Regions from separate parts of the Pseudoduganella sp. SL102 genome, predicted to be linked through region 4. Evidence: predicted binding sites of a transcription regulator. Region 4 holds the regulator's gene; each other region holds the start of a gene.
What was found. Region 4 encodes LexA, which represses DNA repair genes until DNA is damaged. Its sites were predicted from a motif close to ACTGTATNNNNATACAGT; they were not measured.
Positions count from the first base shown of each region.

Region 1: the regulator LexA is predicted to act here: its motif matches at 1,223-1,240, upstream of OU994_RS29135 (DNA topoisomerase IV subunit B).
Region 2: the regulator LexA is predicted to act here: its motif matches at 1,736-1,753, upstream of OU994_RS24585 (PA0069 family radical SAM protein).
Region 3: the regulator LexA is predicted to act here: its motif matches at 1,419-1,436, upstream of imuA (translesion DNA synthesis-associated protein ImuA).

Region 1 is NZ_CP115554.1:6,877,518-6,881,463, forward strand. It holds gene kdpA (potassium-transporting ATPase subunit KdpA) at 1-931, opposite strand, end outside; gene OU994_RS29130 (potassium-transporting ATPase subunit F) at 928-1,026, opposite strand; gene OU994_RS29135 (DNA topoisomerase IV subunit B) at 1,382-3,379, shown strand; gene parC (DNA topoisomerase IV subunit A) at 3,397-3,946, shown strand, end outside.
Region 2 is NZ_CP115554.1:5,824,390-5,828,335, forward strand. It holds gene OU994_RS24580 (gamma-glutamylcyclotransferase) at 1-409, shown strand, start outside; gene OU994_RS24585 (PA0069 family radical SAM protein) at 456-1,580, opposite strand; gene OU994_RS24590 (DUF2760 domain-containing protein) at 1,870-2,457, shown strand; gene OU994_RS24595 (Hsp70 family protein) at 2,454-3,946, shown strand, end outside.
Region 3 is NZ_CP115554.1:6,165,959-6,169,904, forward strand. It holds gene OU994_RS26105 (DNA polymerase Y family protein) at 1-761, opposite strand, end outside; gene imuA (translesion DNA synthesis-associated protein ImuA) at 691-1,398, opposite strand; gene OU994_RS26115 (PHB depolymerase family esterase) at 1,531-2,604, opposite strand; gene OU994_RS26120 (PRC-barrel domain-containing protein) at 2,760-3,473, shown strand; gene hrpA (ATP-dependent RNA helicase HrpA) at 3,788-3,946, opposite strand, start outside.
Region 4 is NZ_CP115554.1:6,043,467-6,047,412, forward strand. It holds gene rplI (50S ribosomal protein L9) at 177-629, opposite strand; gene rpsR (30S ribosomal protein S18) at 663-953, opposite strand; gene priB (primosomal replication protein N) at 984-1,274, opposite strand; gene rpsF (30S ribosomal protein S6) at 1,290-1,676, opposite strand; gene lexA (transcriptional repressor LexA) at 2,021-2,704, shown strand; gene OU994_RS25580 (cystathionine gamma-synthase family protein) at 2,995-3,946, opposite strand, start outside.

The sequences.
Region 1 (3,946 bases), 830 kb from region 4:
GCGCGGCCTGCTCGGCGGCGAACACCGCGAGCGTCATCAGCACGAACACCACCGTCATCGCCGCCAGCACGGCCCAGCCCTGGCGGATATCGCCCACCATGCGGCCGAACGCAAAGCACAGCGCGGCGGGAATCAGGAAGATCGCGAGCAGCTCGATGAAATTGCTCAGCGCCGTCGGGTTCTCGAACGGGTGCGCGGAATTGGCGTTGAAGAAGCCGCCGCCGTTGGTGCCCAGCAGCTTGATCGCTTCCTGCGAGGCGACCGGGCCCATCGCCAGCGTCTGCACACCGCCTTCCAGCGTGGCGACGGCGCGGTAGGCGTCGAAGTTCTGGATCACGCCCTGGCTCATCAGCAGCACGGCCAGCAGCAGCGACAGCGGCAGCAGCACGTACAGCGTGGCGCGGGTCGCGTCGACCCAGAAATTGCCGATGGAACCCGTGGCGCGGGCCGCGAATGCCCGGATCAGCGCGAACACCACGGCGATGCCGGTGGCGGCCGAGAAGAAATTCTGGCCGGCCAGCGCCACCATCTGGGTCAGGTAGCTCATGGTCTGCTCCCCCGCGTAGCCCTGCCAGTTGGTGTTGGCGACGAAGCTGACGGCCGTGTTGAACGACGAATCCGGGCTCACGCCGGGCAGCGACTGCGGATTCAGGGGCAGCCACCCCTGCAGGCGCTGCACGGCATACACGAACAGCGTGCCCAGCGCGTTGAAGACGATCAGCGCGGTGGCATAGGCTTGCCAGCCCATGGTCCGGTCGGCCGGCACGCCGGCGGCGCGATACAGCGCTCCTTCGAACCGGTGCAGCCAGCCCAGGCCCCGGATCGGGCCATCGCCCTCGCCCACCCGGGCCAGGAAGGCGCCCAGCGGCCAGGCCAGCGCCAGCAGCACGAGCAGGAAGGCGCCCAGCAGGATCAGCGATGGGGTCGTCACAGCGCCTCCGCCTTCAGGAGCGCCACCAGCAGGTAGACGAACAGGGCGGCGGCAGTGGCGGCGCCGGCCACGTACACGACTTCGGTAGGGTTCACGGCCGGCTCCCCAGGCGGGCGCACCCCGCCGCCATGCCCCATGCCAGCGCGGCAAACGCGCCGATCAGTGCCAAAAACACGCTATCCATCGCTTTCCTTCCAGCTGTTGTCATGGAAGGCAGGTTATCGACGGGGGTCTAAAAACGGGGTAAAGACTTGCCGCCCCCGTGTAAACAAGGTATAAAAACGCCTTTTTACTGTATATTCATACAGCATTTGTATAATGTGTCCCACCCGGCGGCACCGTGTCGATGCGAGAGCGCTTGCTTTCCGGCCCGGCGCCTCGGCTAGAATGCCGGACTATCCGCTACCGCGTCCACCATCCGTTTCAGCTTCAATTACGCAATTTGCAAGTATGGCCACCAAAAAACCAGTTTCCGACTACAGCGAATCATCGATCCGCGTCCTGAAGGGCCTCGAACCCGTCAAGCAGCGTCCCGGCATGTATACCCGGACGGAAAATCCGCTGCACATCATCCAGGAGGTGATCGACAACGCATCCGATGAGGCGCTGGGCGGCCATTGCCGGAACATCGTCGTCACGCAGAACGGCGATGGCAGCATCACCGTCGAGGACGACGGCCGCGGCATCCCGGTCGGCCTGCACCCGGAAGAAAACGTGCCCACCGTGGAAATCGTGTTCACCCGGCTGCACGCCGGCGGCAAGTTCGACAAGGGCTCGGGCGGCGCGTACGCGTTTTCCGGCGGCCTGCACGGCGTCGGCGTGTCCGTCACCAACGCGCTGTCGAAGCGCCTGGAAATCAATGTCTGGCGCAAGGACGACAAGGGCAACGGCTACCACACCATCGTGTTCGAGAACGGCGACCTGGTGCAGCCGCTGGCCTCCGGCCCGGCGCCCAAGGATGGCAAGAAGTCCGGCACCCGCGTCACCGCCTGGCCCGATCCGAAGTATTTCGACTCGCCGCTGATTTCCCAGGTCGAGCTGCAGCGCCTGCTGCGCTCGAAGGCGGTGCTGCTGCCGGGCGTGACCGTCACGCTGAAGAATGCCAAGACGGGCGACGTGCAGACGTGGCAATACAACGACGGCTTGCGCGGCTACCTGATGGAAGCGCTGGCCCAGACCGGCAACGGCGAAACCTGGGTGCCCCTGTTCGAGGGCGAGCAGTTCGCCGGCCCGGACGCGGAAGGCTTCGCGGAAGGCGAAGGCGCCTCGTGGGTGGTGGCATGGACGGAGGAAGGCGCCATCATGCGCGAATCCTACGTGAACCTGATTCCCACGCCGAATGGCGGCACGCATGAATCCGGCTTGCGCGAAGGCTTGTTCGGCGCGATGAAGAACTTCGTCGAACTGCACTCATTGTTGCCGAAAGGCGTAAAACTGCTGCCGGAGGACGTGTTCGCGCGTGCCTCGTTCGTGCTGTCGGCGAAGGTGCTCGACCCGCAATTCCAGGGCCAGATCAAGGAACGCCTGAACTCGCGCGACGCGGTGCGCCTGGTCTCCACGTTCAGCAAGCCGGCGCTGGAACTGTGGCTGAACCAGCACATCGACTGGGGCAAGAAGCTGGCCGACCTGGTCATCAAGCAGGCCCAGTCGCGCCTGCGCTCGGCGCAGAAGGTGGAGAAGAAGAAATCGTCCGGCGTGGCCGTGTTGCCGGGCAAGCTGACCGATTGCGAATCGACCGACGTGTCGCGCACCGAACTGTTCCTGGTCGAGGGCGACTCGGCGGGCGGCTCGGCGAAGATGGGCCGCGACAAGGAATTCCAGGCCATCCTGCCGCTGCGCGGCAAGGTGCTGAACTCGTGGGAAACCGACCGCGACCGCCTGTTCGCCAACAACGAGATCCACGACATCGCGGTGGCGATCGGCGTCGACCCGCACAGCTTCAGCGACACGCCGGACCTGTCGAACCTGCGCTACGGGAAAATCTGCATCCTGTCGGACGCCGACGTCGACGGCTCGCACATCCAGGTACTGCTGCTCACGCTGTTCTTCCGCCACTTCCCGGCGCTGATCCAGAACGGCAATATCTGCGTGGCGCGCCCGCCGCTGTACCGCGTGGATGCGCCGGCGCGCGGCAAGAAGCCGATCCAGAAACTGTATGCGCTCGATGACGGCGAACTGACCGCGATCGAGGACAAGCTGCGCAAGGATGGCCTGAAGGATGGCAGCTGGAGCATTTCCCGCTTCAAGGGCCTGGGCGAGATGAACGCCGAGCAGCTGTGGGAAACCACCATGAATCCCGATACGCGGCGCCTGCTGCCGGTGGCGCTGGGCGATTTCGCGCATACCGAGGCGGCGGCCCGCTTCAACATGCTGATGGGCAAAGGCGAAGCCGCCGCCCGCCGCGCATGGATCGAGGAACACGGCAACGAAGTCGAAGCAGATATCTAAAATAGTGAAGAAGCACCATGAGCCAAGCAAACCTCTTTGACGCACCGCCGCCGGACGATCCGGCCAATGGCGGCAACGACGGCAACGGCGGCGAATCGCTGACCCTGTCCACCTTTGCCGAACGCGCCTACCTCGACTACGCGATTTCCGTGGTCAAGGGCCGCGCCCTGCCCGACGTGTGCGACGGCCAGAAGCCGGTGCAGCGCCGCATCCTGTATTCGATGAACGAACTGGGGCTGAACGCCACGGCGAAGCCCCGCAAGTCCGCCACCGTGGTCGGCGACGTGCTGGGCAAGCTGCACCCGCACGGCGACCAGTCGGTGTACGACGCGCTGGTACGCATGGCGCAGGACTTCTCGCTGCGCTACCCGCTGATCGATGGCCAGGGCAACTTCGGCTCGCGCGACGGCGACGGCGCCGCGGCGATGCGTTATACCGAAGCGCGCCTGACGCCGATTGCGAAACTGCTGCTCGATGAGATCGACCACGGCACCGTGGACTTCATCCCGAACTATGACGGTTCGACGGAAGAACCGGCGCTGCTGCCGGCGCGCCTGCCGATGGCGC
Region 2 (3,946 bases), 220 kb from region 4:
CGACCACCGCGGCACGCTGGAAGCACCCGGCCGTGTCGTCACGCTGGTGCCACAGGAAGGCGCGCTCTGCTACGGCATGGCTTACCTGGTGACGCCGGAAGAATTCGCGCACCTCGACCACCGGGAAAAGAACGGCTACCTGCGGCTGCCGATCGATATCCGCTTCGACGGCGGCGGCAGCGAGGAAGGCCTGGTCTACATTGCCCGGCACGACAATGCCGCTTACCTGGGCGAGGCGCCGGAACTGGCGATCGCGCGGCAGATCGCCGGCGCGCGTGGGCCCAGCGGACCGAACGTGGAATACCTGGTGCACCTGGCGCACGCGCTCCGGGAGATGGGGCACGTGGACGAGCATGTGTTCGCGATCGAGCGGCACCTGGCCACGCTGGCCAAACAACAGACCAAATAACGGACCGATAACGGACCGATACGGCGCCGCGACCGCGGCAACCGGCTCAGAACAGGCTCATCTGCCCCACCGCCTCCGCCCGCTTCGCCTTCGCCCCCACCGGCGGCACCACCAGCGGGCGCCTGAATTGCGTGCAATCGAGCTGCCTGAACCGGCTGCCCCGCCCGGCCATGCCGCAGCGCTGGATGGCTTTTTCCACCCGTTGCCGGATCAGGTCCGCCCACAGGCCCTGGCCGCCCATCCGCGTGGCGAACGAGGCATCGTAATCCTTGCCGCCGTGGATTTCACGCACGCGGTTCATCACGCGCTGGGCACGGTCCGGGAAATGCGCTTCCAGCCATTGCTGGAACAGCGGGTTGACTTCCCATGGCAGCCGCAGCACCACGTAGCTGGCCTGGATGGCGCCGGCATCGAAGGCGGCCTCGATCACTTTTTCGATTTCCGGTTCCGTCACGAACGGGATGATCGGCGCCACCGACACGCCGACCGGTATGCCCGCTTCGGTCAGCGTGCGGATGGCCCGCAGCCGGCGCTCCGGCGCCGCGGCGCGCGGTTCCAGCGTGCGCGCGATCTTCGGGTCCAGCGTGGTCAGCGTGATCGACGCGGCGGCCAGGCGCTTTTCCGCCATCGGTGCGAGGATATCGATATCGCGCTCGATCAGGGCCGATTTCGTGATCAGCCCGACGGGATGGCGGCATTCCTGCAACACCTCGAGCACGCGCCGCGTGAGTTTCAGCTCGCGCTCGATGGGCTGGTACGCATCGGTATTCACGCCCAGGGCGATCGGCTCCACCGCATAGCCGGGCTTCGACAGCTCGCTGCGCAGCAGATCGGCCGCGTTGACCTTTGCATACAGCTTGCTTTCGAAATCGAGCCCGGGAGACAGGCCCAGGTAGCTGTGCGATGGGCGCGCAAAGCAATAGATACAGCCGTGCTCGCAACCGCGGTACGGGTTCAGCGAGACACCGAACGGGATGTCCGGCGACTGGTTGCGCGACAGGATCGACTTCGCCGTTTCGTCGGTGACCTGGGTGCGCCAGACGCGGGGCTCTTCTTCCTCGCGCAGCCAGCCGTCGTCGAAGGTTTCGCGCACATCCACTTCGTAGCGCCCCTGCACGTTGGCCACGGCGCCGCGGCCCTTCAGCGCGCGCAGCGAACGGGGCATCAGCATGACCTGCTCGGCTTGTGGATCGACGTTGCGGGCAAAGTCGCTGCCAGCGAAATCGTTGCCTGTGAAATCATTGCCAGCGAAATCGTTGCCTGCGTTGTTGAGGTGGTTCGTGGTGAAGTTGTCTCGGTGCATGATCGCTCCAGCGTCTCACTATGACTGTATGTATATACAGTATTCTAGGCCGTTCTTCAAGGGCATGCAACCGCCGCACGCACTTGGCAGTTCGCCAACTGGTATGATTCGCAATTGCCCGTCCGGAGCCAACCCGGACCCACCACACACGAGCAATATGACTACCAAAAATCCGTCCTTCCTGGCCAGGATCCCGCTTGCCTTCAGCGCTTTCTTCAAGACGCTGGGCGACGCCGAATTCGCCGGCCGTTACCAGAATGACCAGATCGGCCCGGTGGCTGCCCCTCCTGCACCGGCGCCTGCACCTGCGCCAGCCCCGGGACCCGCGCCAGCCCCCGCGCCGGTAGCGCCGCCGCTGCGCGAAGCGACTCCGGATGCCGCGCTGCAACTGCTGTCGCTGCTGCAGCGCGAGGCACGCCTGATCGACTTCACGCAGGAAAACCTGGCCGGCTATTCGGATGCCGATATCGGCGCGGCGGCCCGCGTGGTCCACGAAGGCTGCAGCAAGGTACTCAAGGAACACTTCACGATCGAACCGGCGCGCGCCGAAGCCGAAGGCAGCCGCGTGACGCTGGAAGAAGGCTTCGATGCCGCCGCCGTGCGCCTGACCGGCAACGTCGTCGGCAAGCCGCCCTTCAAGGGCACGCTGAGCCACCGCGGCTGGCGCGCCACGGCCGTGCGCCTGCCGAAACTGGCCGAAGCGCATGACGCGAAAATCCTGGCACCGGCGGAGGTGGAACTGTGAGCGACGAAAACATTACGCCGCCAAGCAACACGCCACCAAGCAACACGCCCCGTTATGCGATCGGTATCGACCTGGGCACCACGCACAGCGCGCTGTCGTACGTCGACCTGGCCGGCAGCGATGGCGAGAAGACCCGGCAGTCGGTGCTGGGCGTGCCCCAGCTGACGGCGCCCGGCACGGTCGAGGACCTGCCGCTGCTGCCCTCGTTCCTGTACCTGCCGCACCCCGATGAACTGCCGCCCGGCGAGCTCGCGCTTCCGTGGAGCGCCGAAGGGGAAACCTCGGTGGCCGGCGAAATGGCGCGCAGCCGCGGCGCCACCACGCCGATCCGCCTGGTGTCCAGCGCGAAGAGCTGGCTGTGCCACCCCGGCGTGGACCGCCGCGCCGCCATCCTGCCGAACGACGCGCCGGAAGAAGTGACGCGCGTCTCGCCGCTGACGGCGTCCACCCGCTACCTGGCCCACCTGCGCCAGGCGTGGAATGCCGCGCATCCCGAAGCACCGTTCGGCGAACAGGCCGTGACGGTGACGATCCCCGCCTCGTTCGACCCGGCCGCCCGCGAACTGACCGCCGAGGCGGCCCGGGCCGCCGGCTACCAGGCCGTGACCCTGCTGGAAGAACCGCAGGCCGCGCTGTACAGCTGGATCCAGGGCAGCGAAGGCCGCTGGCGCAAGGAAGTGAAGCCCGGCGACATCATCCTCGTCGTCGACGTGGGTGGCGGCACCAGCGACTTCTCGCTGATCGCCATCACCGAGCGCGACGGCGTGCTGGAACCGCACCGCGTGGCCGTGGGCGACCATATCCTGCTGGGCGGCGATAACATGGACCTGGCGCTGGCGCACCTGGTGGCCCGCAAGCTGGCGGCCAACGGCACGCAGCTCGACCCGTGGCAACTGCGCGCGCTGACCTATGGCTGCCGCGCCGCCAAGGAAAACCTGCTGGCCGACGCCAGCGCGGAGAGCTGGCCGATCGTGGTGCCGAGCCGCGGCTCGAAGCTGATCGGCGGTTCGATCCGCACCGAACTGACGCGCGACGAAGTCACCACCTTCATCACCGACGGCTTCTTCCCGAAAGTGGAAGCGGCCGCCCGCCCCGCCGTGCGCACCCGCGCCGGCCTGACGCAACTGGGCCTGCCGTATGCGCAGGATGCCGCGGTCACGCGCCACCTGGCCGCCTTCCTGGGCCGCCAGAAGGGTGCCACGGCCGACGTGCCGGGCTTTGCAGAGCGCCAGAATCCGGACCATTCCTTCCTGCACCCGAGCGCCGTGCTGTTCAACGGCGGCGTCTTCAAATCCGAACTGCTGGCCCGGCGCGTGATGGAAACCATCAACGACTGGCTGTACATGGAAGGCGCCGAACCGGCACGCATGCTGGGCGGCGCGGACCTGGACCTGGCCGTGGCGCGCGGCGCGGCGTACTACAGCTATGTGCGGCGCGGCGCCGGCGTGCGCATCCGCGGCGGCACGGCCCGGTCGTACTACGTGGCGGT
Region 3 (3,946 bases), 120 kb from region 4:
CGGCAGGCGCCGGCCAGCAGCAGATCGGTGTTCTCGATCCGGCCAAACAGCTCCAGCTTGGCATGGAAGGTGGTGGGCGCCTCGATCCAGTGGAACATCTCGGCCGCGTGGCCCAGCGCCGCATCGAGCACGTCGAGCAGCGCACGCCCGCAGCGCCGCTGCAGGCCTGGCCGCGGCAGGCGCGCCACGTCGCCCACCGACAGGCAGCCGATACCTTCCAGCCATGTCATGTAGGGCCGCGCCGGCGGCAGCAGGCTGGCCGGCAGCCGGTGCAGCCGCGCCGTCATTTTCTCCAGCCGGATCGCCCGGCCACCGCCGCCGCGCGCCAGCAGCCAGGCGCCGCGCGCCGTGGGCGCCACGCCCAGCACGGCGGTAAAACCCAGCTTGCGCAGGCTGGCGCGCACCAAGGCGCACAGGCGGCGGATGCCGCCGAACAGGCGCAGGCTGGCGCCCACGTCCATCAGCAGCGTGGCTTCCTCGGCTTCGGCCACCTGCGGCGTGAACTGCAGCATCGCCATCGCCACCGCGTGCAGTGCTTCGCTTTCCCGCTCCGGCGCGCGTTCGTGCAACTGCGCTTCCGGCGCCATCATCAGCGCGCCGCCGCGGCGCATGCCCGGCACGATCCCGGCGCGGCGCGCATCGCCCGACACGGCCAGCACCGCGTCGTGGTCCAGCACCGCGGTGAGCGCGTCAGCCGACCAGCTCGGGCAAAATACTTCGAGCGGGAGCCGGGGCAGGTGCAGGCCGATCCAGAGGCGCATGTCGTTGCAGTAAAGAAGGGGTCAAGGGCAGGAACAATGGCGCATCGCGTTGCGGCCCCCGGCGTTTTACAAAATCGATCTGCAGCCCCCCGGCGGCGGGCCGCAATGCCAGCCGCAACGGCGCCGGCGACGCATCCTGCGCGGCCGCCAGCGGCCGCATCAGGCAGAACAGCGTTTCGCCGCTTTGCGCCGCCAGGTGCAGCCGGCGCAGCGCTTCGCTGCGCACGTGCTGCTGCCACAGCAGCAATGCGCCGCAGCAGCCGCTGCGCAGGATCTGTTCGGCGGCCCACAGCGCATCGGCGCTCTTGCCCGTGTTGCGGATCCACACCAGCTGGGTGGGGGAAATGCCCAGCGCATCGAGCGCCAGCGCCTGCGGGGCATACGGCGGCTGCACCAGCACGATGGGCCGTTTCAAGGCCCCCAGTGCCGGTTGCAGCAGGCGCATTTCGCCGATCCCCGGCTGCTGCAGCAGCAATTCCACCAGCGTTCCCGTCGGCCAGCCGCCGCCCGGCAACTGGGCCGACAGGACCGGGTGTCCGGTGTCGACGCAGCGATCGTGCGATTGCGCCAGTTGCGATGCAAGCCAGAGTGAGGGATGCAAGGCTTCCGGCGCCGCGAGCGGAGCAAGTTGGGCCATGGGTGATGATTCAAAGAAATACTGTATGCCTATACAGTACTATCGATGGGCCGTTTTGACAATGACATTCTGGCAATCGTGTGGCGCCAGCCCGGCTCGAGGGAGCGCCAAGGCACTATGCGACGATGGCTGTTACCGCCGGTGCTTGCCGAAAAACTCCAGCATCATCCGGCTGGCATCCGGCCCTTTGCCGTGGAAGGCGATCATCGTGTCGCCGCCGCTCCACGCATGGTCCAGCGTATCGACCCGCACCACCCGCAGCACCACCTTGCTGCCGACCTGGTAATCGCGGATCTCATGCCCGCTGCGGGTGCCGCGCCGCGTGACCTTGACCGGTGTATCGGCCGGCACGCCGTTCAACAGCAAACTCTGTCGCACGAGCTGCTGCTGGTTCACCGCATGCACCACGGTATCGGCATCGCCCTGGAACAGGATGGCGGGCATCAGCGGGAAATTGGCACGCCGCGCCAGCACTTCACGGATGGCCGGCTCGGTCCGCAAGCCACCGCCATGGCGCATCACGCCCAGCGCGCCGACGGTACCGTGGCCGGCGCCGAACACGGGCCCGGAATGCAGGCCGACCGCCGCGAACAGGTCGGGGAAATTGAGCGCCAGGATATTGGCCAGGCCGGCACCGGCCGAGATGCCGCACACGTAGATGCGGCGCCGGTCGATCGGATACTGCGCCAGCACCTTGCCGAGGATGGCCGCCACCGGCTGCACGTCGCCGCCGCCCTGCTGCGTGGCGCGGTCGAACCAGCGCCAGCAGCGCTGCGCATGCACGGTGACGGATTGCTGCGGATAGAGCACCGCATAGCCCTTCTTTTCCGCCACCGTGTTCATCCGCGTGCCCTGCGCGAACTGGGTGGCGGTCAGCTGGCAGCCATGCAGCATCAGCACCAGCGGCCAGCCATGGTTCCTGCCTTCCTGTGGCACTTCGCCCTGCGGCAGGTACAGCCAGTACTGCATCTGCTGGGCCCCCGCCAGGTGATGGCCGGCCAGCCAGCGCCCGGGCGCCACCGGCGTGGCCGGCGGCGTGCGCGCGCGGGGCCCCGCCACCGCGGCCTTCTTCGCGGGCCGCTTGCGCACGCTGCTCTTCGGCAACGCCAGCATGGACCCGACCATCTTCACCGCCGCCTTTTGCTGGGCGGTTCCCGCCTTCATCAACGAGCGCACCAGGCGCGCGCCGGCATTTCGCTTGACCATGATTCCTCCGTTCTGTCGGGCCTCCCTGCAACGGAGCCCGGCCACACTATTGAATTCCGGTAAGGACGCGAAAAATCCGCTTGCGCTATTCTGGCATGCGCACCGCCGGGCCACGCGCGGCGGCCTTTCCACAAACTGCATCACAGGAGACCAACATGAGCTATCTCGACCGAGACCCGTTTGGCATTTACCGTGACCGCGACAACGATGGCCCCGGCCCGCACCTGATGGGTGCCGACACGCTGATGGGCGAAGACGTGTACAACCGCCAGGAAGAAGACCTGGGCGACATCAAAGAAATCATGATCGACATGCAGTCCGGCAAAATCGCCTATGCCGTGCTGTCGTTCGGCGGCATCCTGGGCATGGGCGACAAGCTGTTCGCCGTGCCATGGCAGGCGCTGCAACTCGATACCGTCAACAAGCGCTTCATCCTGGACGTGGCGAAGGAACGCCTGGAAAACGCCCCCGGCTTCGACAAGGACCGCTGGCCCGACATGGCGAGCGCCGAATTCGGCAGCCAGATCAGCAGCTTCTGGGGCGGCGCCGCGCAGGCGATGCCTGGCCAGATGACCTCCACCGGCAGCGTGATGAGCAGCGGCAGCAGCACGATGCAGAGCGGCTCGAGCTTTGGCCAGAGCCAGTCGGGCAACCTGTCCGGCGGCTCGGGCAGCAGCATGGGCAGCGGCAGCATGGGCAGCAGCAGCGGCCTGTCCAGCCAGAGCGGCGGCCTGGGCAGCGGCACCGGCCTGGGCAGCGACGCGCTGGACCTGGGGCGCGGCGACTCCGACCTGACCGACAAGAACGTCAACCAGGCCGGCGGGCTGTCGAACCAGAACACCAGCATCGACCCGAACAAGAAGTACTGACAGGCCTGGCCGCCGTAATGCCGTTCAGTTAAGCGTAATCCGGCACATTGGAAGCGCATGCATCCACCCCAACAGCGAAGGGCTGGGGTCAGGAGGGAGTCCTGGCATGCATGCCAGGACCGTTGCGCAGGCGCGAAGCATGCTTCGCGAAACCCCTGCTTCACCCCGCCGGGGCGTAGCCGGGGTTTCAAGGAGCATCGCTCCTTGCCGGCGTAGCGGTACTGGCCTGCAGGCCAGTACTCCACTCTGACCCCGGAATTTGCACTTTGGGGTGGACTTAACAGAACGGCATTACCGCTCCGCGCGGCTTTTGACTACCGCTGCATCGACTCCCATACTTTAAACAAGCGCTTGACCGACACCGGCATCGGCGTGCGCAGCTCCTGCGCGAACAGCGAAACGCGCAATTCCTCCAGCATCCAGCGATACTCCACCAGTTTCGGATCGGTATTCTTGCCGGCCGATTTCTCGCG
Region 4 (3,946 bases):
TCGCCTGTCACCGCGTCACGGCTTCTGTGCCTGCAACTGAGCCGACAAGCGAGCCGATAAGCGAGCCGATAACTGAGCCGATAACTGAGCCGATAAGCGGGCCGGCAATAAAAAAGCCGGGCGAACCCGGCTTTTTTACATGCACGACTGTCTTACCGAGGAAAAGATCCCGGTAATCAGGCAGCTTCGCCCACGACGGCGACGGTCACGTCGACCACCACGTCCGTGTGCAGCGACACCGACACCGGGTGCTCGCCGGTAGTCTTCAGCGGGCCGTTCGGCAGGCGCACGGCGGCTTTCTCGACCGGGAAACCGGCCTTGGTCAGCGCTTCGGCGATGTCGAAGTTGGTGACGGAGCCGAACAGGCGGCCATCGACACCGGCTTTTTGTGCCACGGTCACGGTCATGCCGTTCAGCTTCTCGCCCTGGCCTTGTGCGGCAGCCAGCTTTTCAGCGGCGGCTTTTTCCAGTTCGGCGCGCTTGGTTTCAAACTCGGCCACTGCGGCCGTGGTGGCGCGGCGTGCCAGTTTTTGCGGGATCAGGAAGTTACGTGCGTAGCCGTCCTTGACCTTCACCACGTCGCCCAGGTTGCCGACGTTGATAACTTTTTCCAGCAGAATGATTTGCATAATGTTCTCCAGTTCTATCTGTACTGCTGCCGATTAGGCGTGGTGCAGATCGGTGTACGGCAGCAGGGCCAGGTAGCGCGCGCGCTTGATCGCGGTATCCACTTGACGCTGGTAGTGCGCCTTCGTGCCGGTCAGGCGTGCCGGCATGATCTTGCCGTTTTCCTGGATGAAATCTTTCAGGGTGTCGACGTCTTTGTAATCGACTTGCTCAACGCCAGCGGCGGTGAAGCGGCAGAACTTCTTACGCTTGAACAGCGGGTTCTGCTGTTTGCGCTTTTCTTTCAGCTTGGCTTTGTTTTTGTCGAACTTTTTACCGAATGCCATTTTAGGCTCCTGTATTAAATATTGTGTCGCTCAGGCGGCACGAAAATCAATGATGTGAAAAACCAGGCTCTTGCTGTTGCGGCTTTTCCTGGCAAGGAACCCCGAAAATTCGTAGGCACCTCCCAGTGGCGCGGCGCTGAAACGGCCTGAAATCTCTCCCGCGGCGACCGCGGCGATTTCAAATTCCGTCTGGCGGGCAATGCCTGCCTCGACCTGCTGCGAACTGTGCTGCAATACTGCATTCACGATTGGCAGCCCGGCGGGGGTGTAGCGAATGACTTCCCGCTCGGCGATCAGGCCGGTGAACCTCAGCTCGTTCAGCAAGACTCCCCGGATTTAGGCTGCAGCTGCTGCAGGAGCGGCCGCGGCTTCAGCGCGGTGGCTCTTGGCGGCGTCTTCACGCTGGACCGACTTCATCATCGGCGAAGGAGCGGTTTCCGCTTTCTTCATCTTGACGGTCAGGTGGCGCAGCACGGCATCATTGAATTTGAACGCGGTTTCCAGTTCGACCAGAGTGTCGTTGTCGCACTCGATGTTCATGCAGATGTAGTGAGCCTTGGCCAGCTTCTGGATGGAGTACGCCATTTGACGGCGGCCCCAGTCTTCCACGCGGTGCACGTTACCGCCGCGCGAGGTCACGCTGGCTTTGTAACGTTCGATCATCGCGGGCACTTGCTCGCTCTGGTCCGGATGGACGATAAATACGATTTCGTAGTGACGCATGCAAACTCCCTTAAGGACTGTTGATAGCCCACCCTGGCGTCAAGACAGGTGTGGGAAGAGGTAAGCCCGCAAGCATAGCAGGAATTTTCAGCGATTGCTAGCCACCGGGAAGGCCCTCACCCCTGCCGCAGGGCCGAGAACGCGCGCTCCGGCGCGCTGCGCGGCAGGGCCGAATCCCCAGAGCGGGCGCCCTTTTCCCGACTATTTCCGCCGCCCACCGTGCCCTTCGGCCGGATTCCGCAAATATTTCATGTTCGAACGGTGTTTTCCCTTGCATTCCCTTTAGCACTGTACAAAAATACAGACTGTTCATATCCACAGCTAATTTCACGGCTATTCGCATCATGATCAAGCTCACCGCTAGGCAGGAACAAATTCTCAACCTGATCAGGGATGCCATCGAGTCCACCGGCTTCCCGCCAACCCGCGCCGAGATCGCCGCCGAGTTGGGGTTCAAGTCGGCCAACGCGGCCGAGGAGCACCTGAAGGCGCTCGCGCGAAAGGGCGCGATCGAAATCACCGCCGGCACGTCGCGCGGCATCCGCCTGCTGGGCGATCGGGCGGCGCGCCCGGCATCATCCACGTCATCGTCGACACCATCACAATCCGGCTTCGACTCCCTGCCGCAAGTGCCGGCGGCATTGCTGATGCAATTGCCGCTGATCGGCCGCGTGGCCGCCGGCTCGCCGATCCTGGCGCAGGAAAACCTGGAAAAAACCTACAGCGTCGATCCGGCCCTGTTTTCGGCGAAACCGGATTTCCTGCTGAAGGTGCGCGGCGAATCGATGCGCGATGTCGGCATCATGGACGGCGACCTGCTGGCCGTGAAGAAGGTGGACAGTGCCAAGAACGGCCAGATCGTCGTGGCCCGCATCGGCAGCGAAGTCACCGTGAAGCGCTATCGCCGCACCGGTTCCACCATCGAACTGCTGCCGGAAAATCCCGACTTCAAGGTGATCACCGTGACGCCGGAAGACGAGTTCGCGCTGGAAGGGCTGGCCGTCGGGCTGCTGCGCACCTGGCATTGATGGCCGTTTGCATTGATGGCCGTTTGCATTGATGGCCATTGCATTGATGGCCATTGCATTGATGGCCATTGCATCGAAAGCCACCCGCGGGCCGGGCGTCAATTATCCGGCTGCCCTTCTCGTCCATCACCCGCTTGGACTGACTGACGCTTGGACAGGCTGACGCTTGGACAGGCTGACGCTTGGTCAACTGATGGCACTACGCGAAAAACCCTGCTGAAGTACGGCGGCGCCTGACTCCGGCTGGCGCGACGGTTGCGGCATCCAGCCGCGGCCGTCGCGCCGGCACATCATGCGTCCAGCGCCTGCCGGAAATCCTCGACCAGGTCGGCGGTATCCTCGATGCCGACCGATACGCGGATCAGCGATTCCGCAATGCCCATCGACGCGCGGCGCTCGGCGCCCATCTCATAGAAGATCGTGTGCGCGACGGGAATCACCAGCGTGCGCGTATCGCCCAGGTTGGACGCCGGCACGGCGATCCTCAGGCGGTTCAGGTAATCGAAGCAGTCGATGCCCTCGCGCAGTTCAAAGCTGAACAGCGAGCCATAGGCCTTGAACAGGTCGGTGGCGATGCCGTGCTGGGGATGCGACGGCAAGCCTGGATAGTGCACAGCCGCCACGCGTGGATCGGCCGCGAGCATGTTCGTCACGGCCACGGCGTTGGCGCAGGTGCGCTCCATGCGCAGCGCCAGCGTTTCCGCGCCCACCGCGATGTGGTGCGCCGCTTCCGGGCCCAGCGAGGCGCCGAAGTCCCGCAAGCCCTTGGCACGCACTTGTGTGATGCCCCACATCGCCGGCGCCGCCTTCTTGTAGTTCTCGAAAATGTTCGGGAAGCGCTGCCAGTCATAGGCGCCGGTATCGGTCAGCGCGCCGCCCAGCGCGTTGCCGTGGCCGGCGATCGACTTCGTCAGCGAATTGACGACCAGGCCGGCACCCACGGTTTTCGGCTGGAACAGGTACGGCGTGGTCATCGTGTTGTCGACGATGTACAGGATGCCCTTCGCGGCGCACAGCGCGCCGATACGCTCCAGGTCGGCAATCTGGGTGCGCGGATTGGCGATCGTTTCCACGAACACGATGCGCGTGTTGTCCTTCAGCGCGCTTTCGACGTTGGCGACATCGGTCGCATCGACGAAATCGACGCCGACGCCCTGCCCTGCCACCGTCTGCCACAGCGAATTCGTGTTCCCGAACAGGAAGGACGACGACACCACGTGGTCGCCGGCGCGCAGCAGCGCC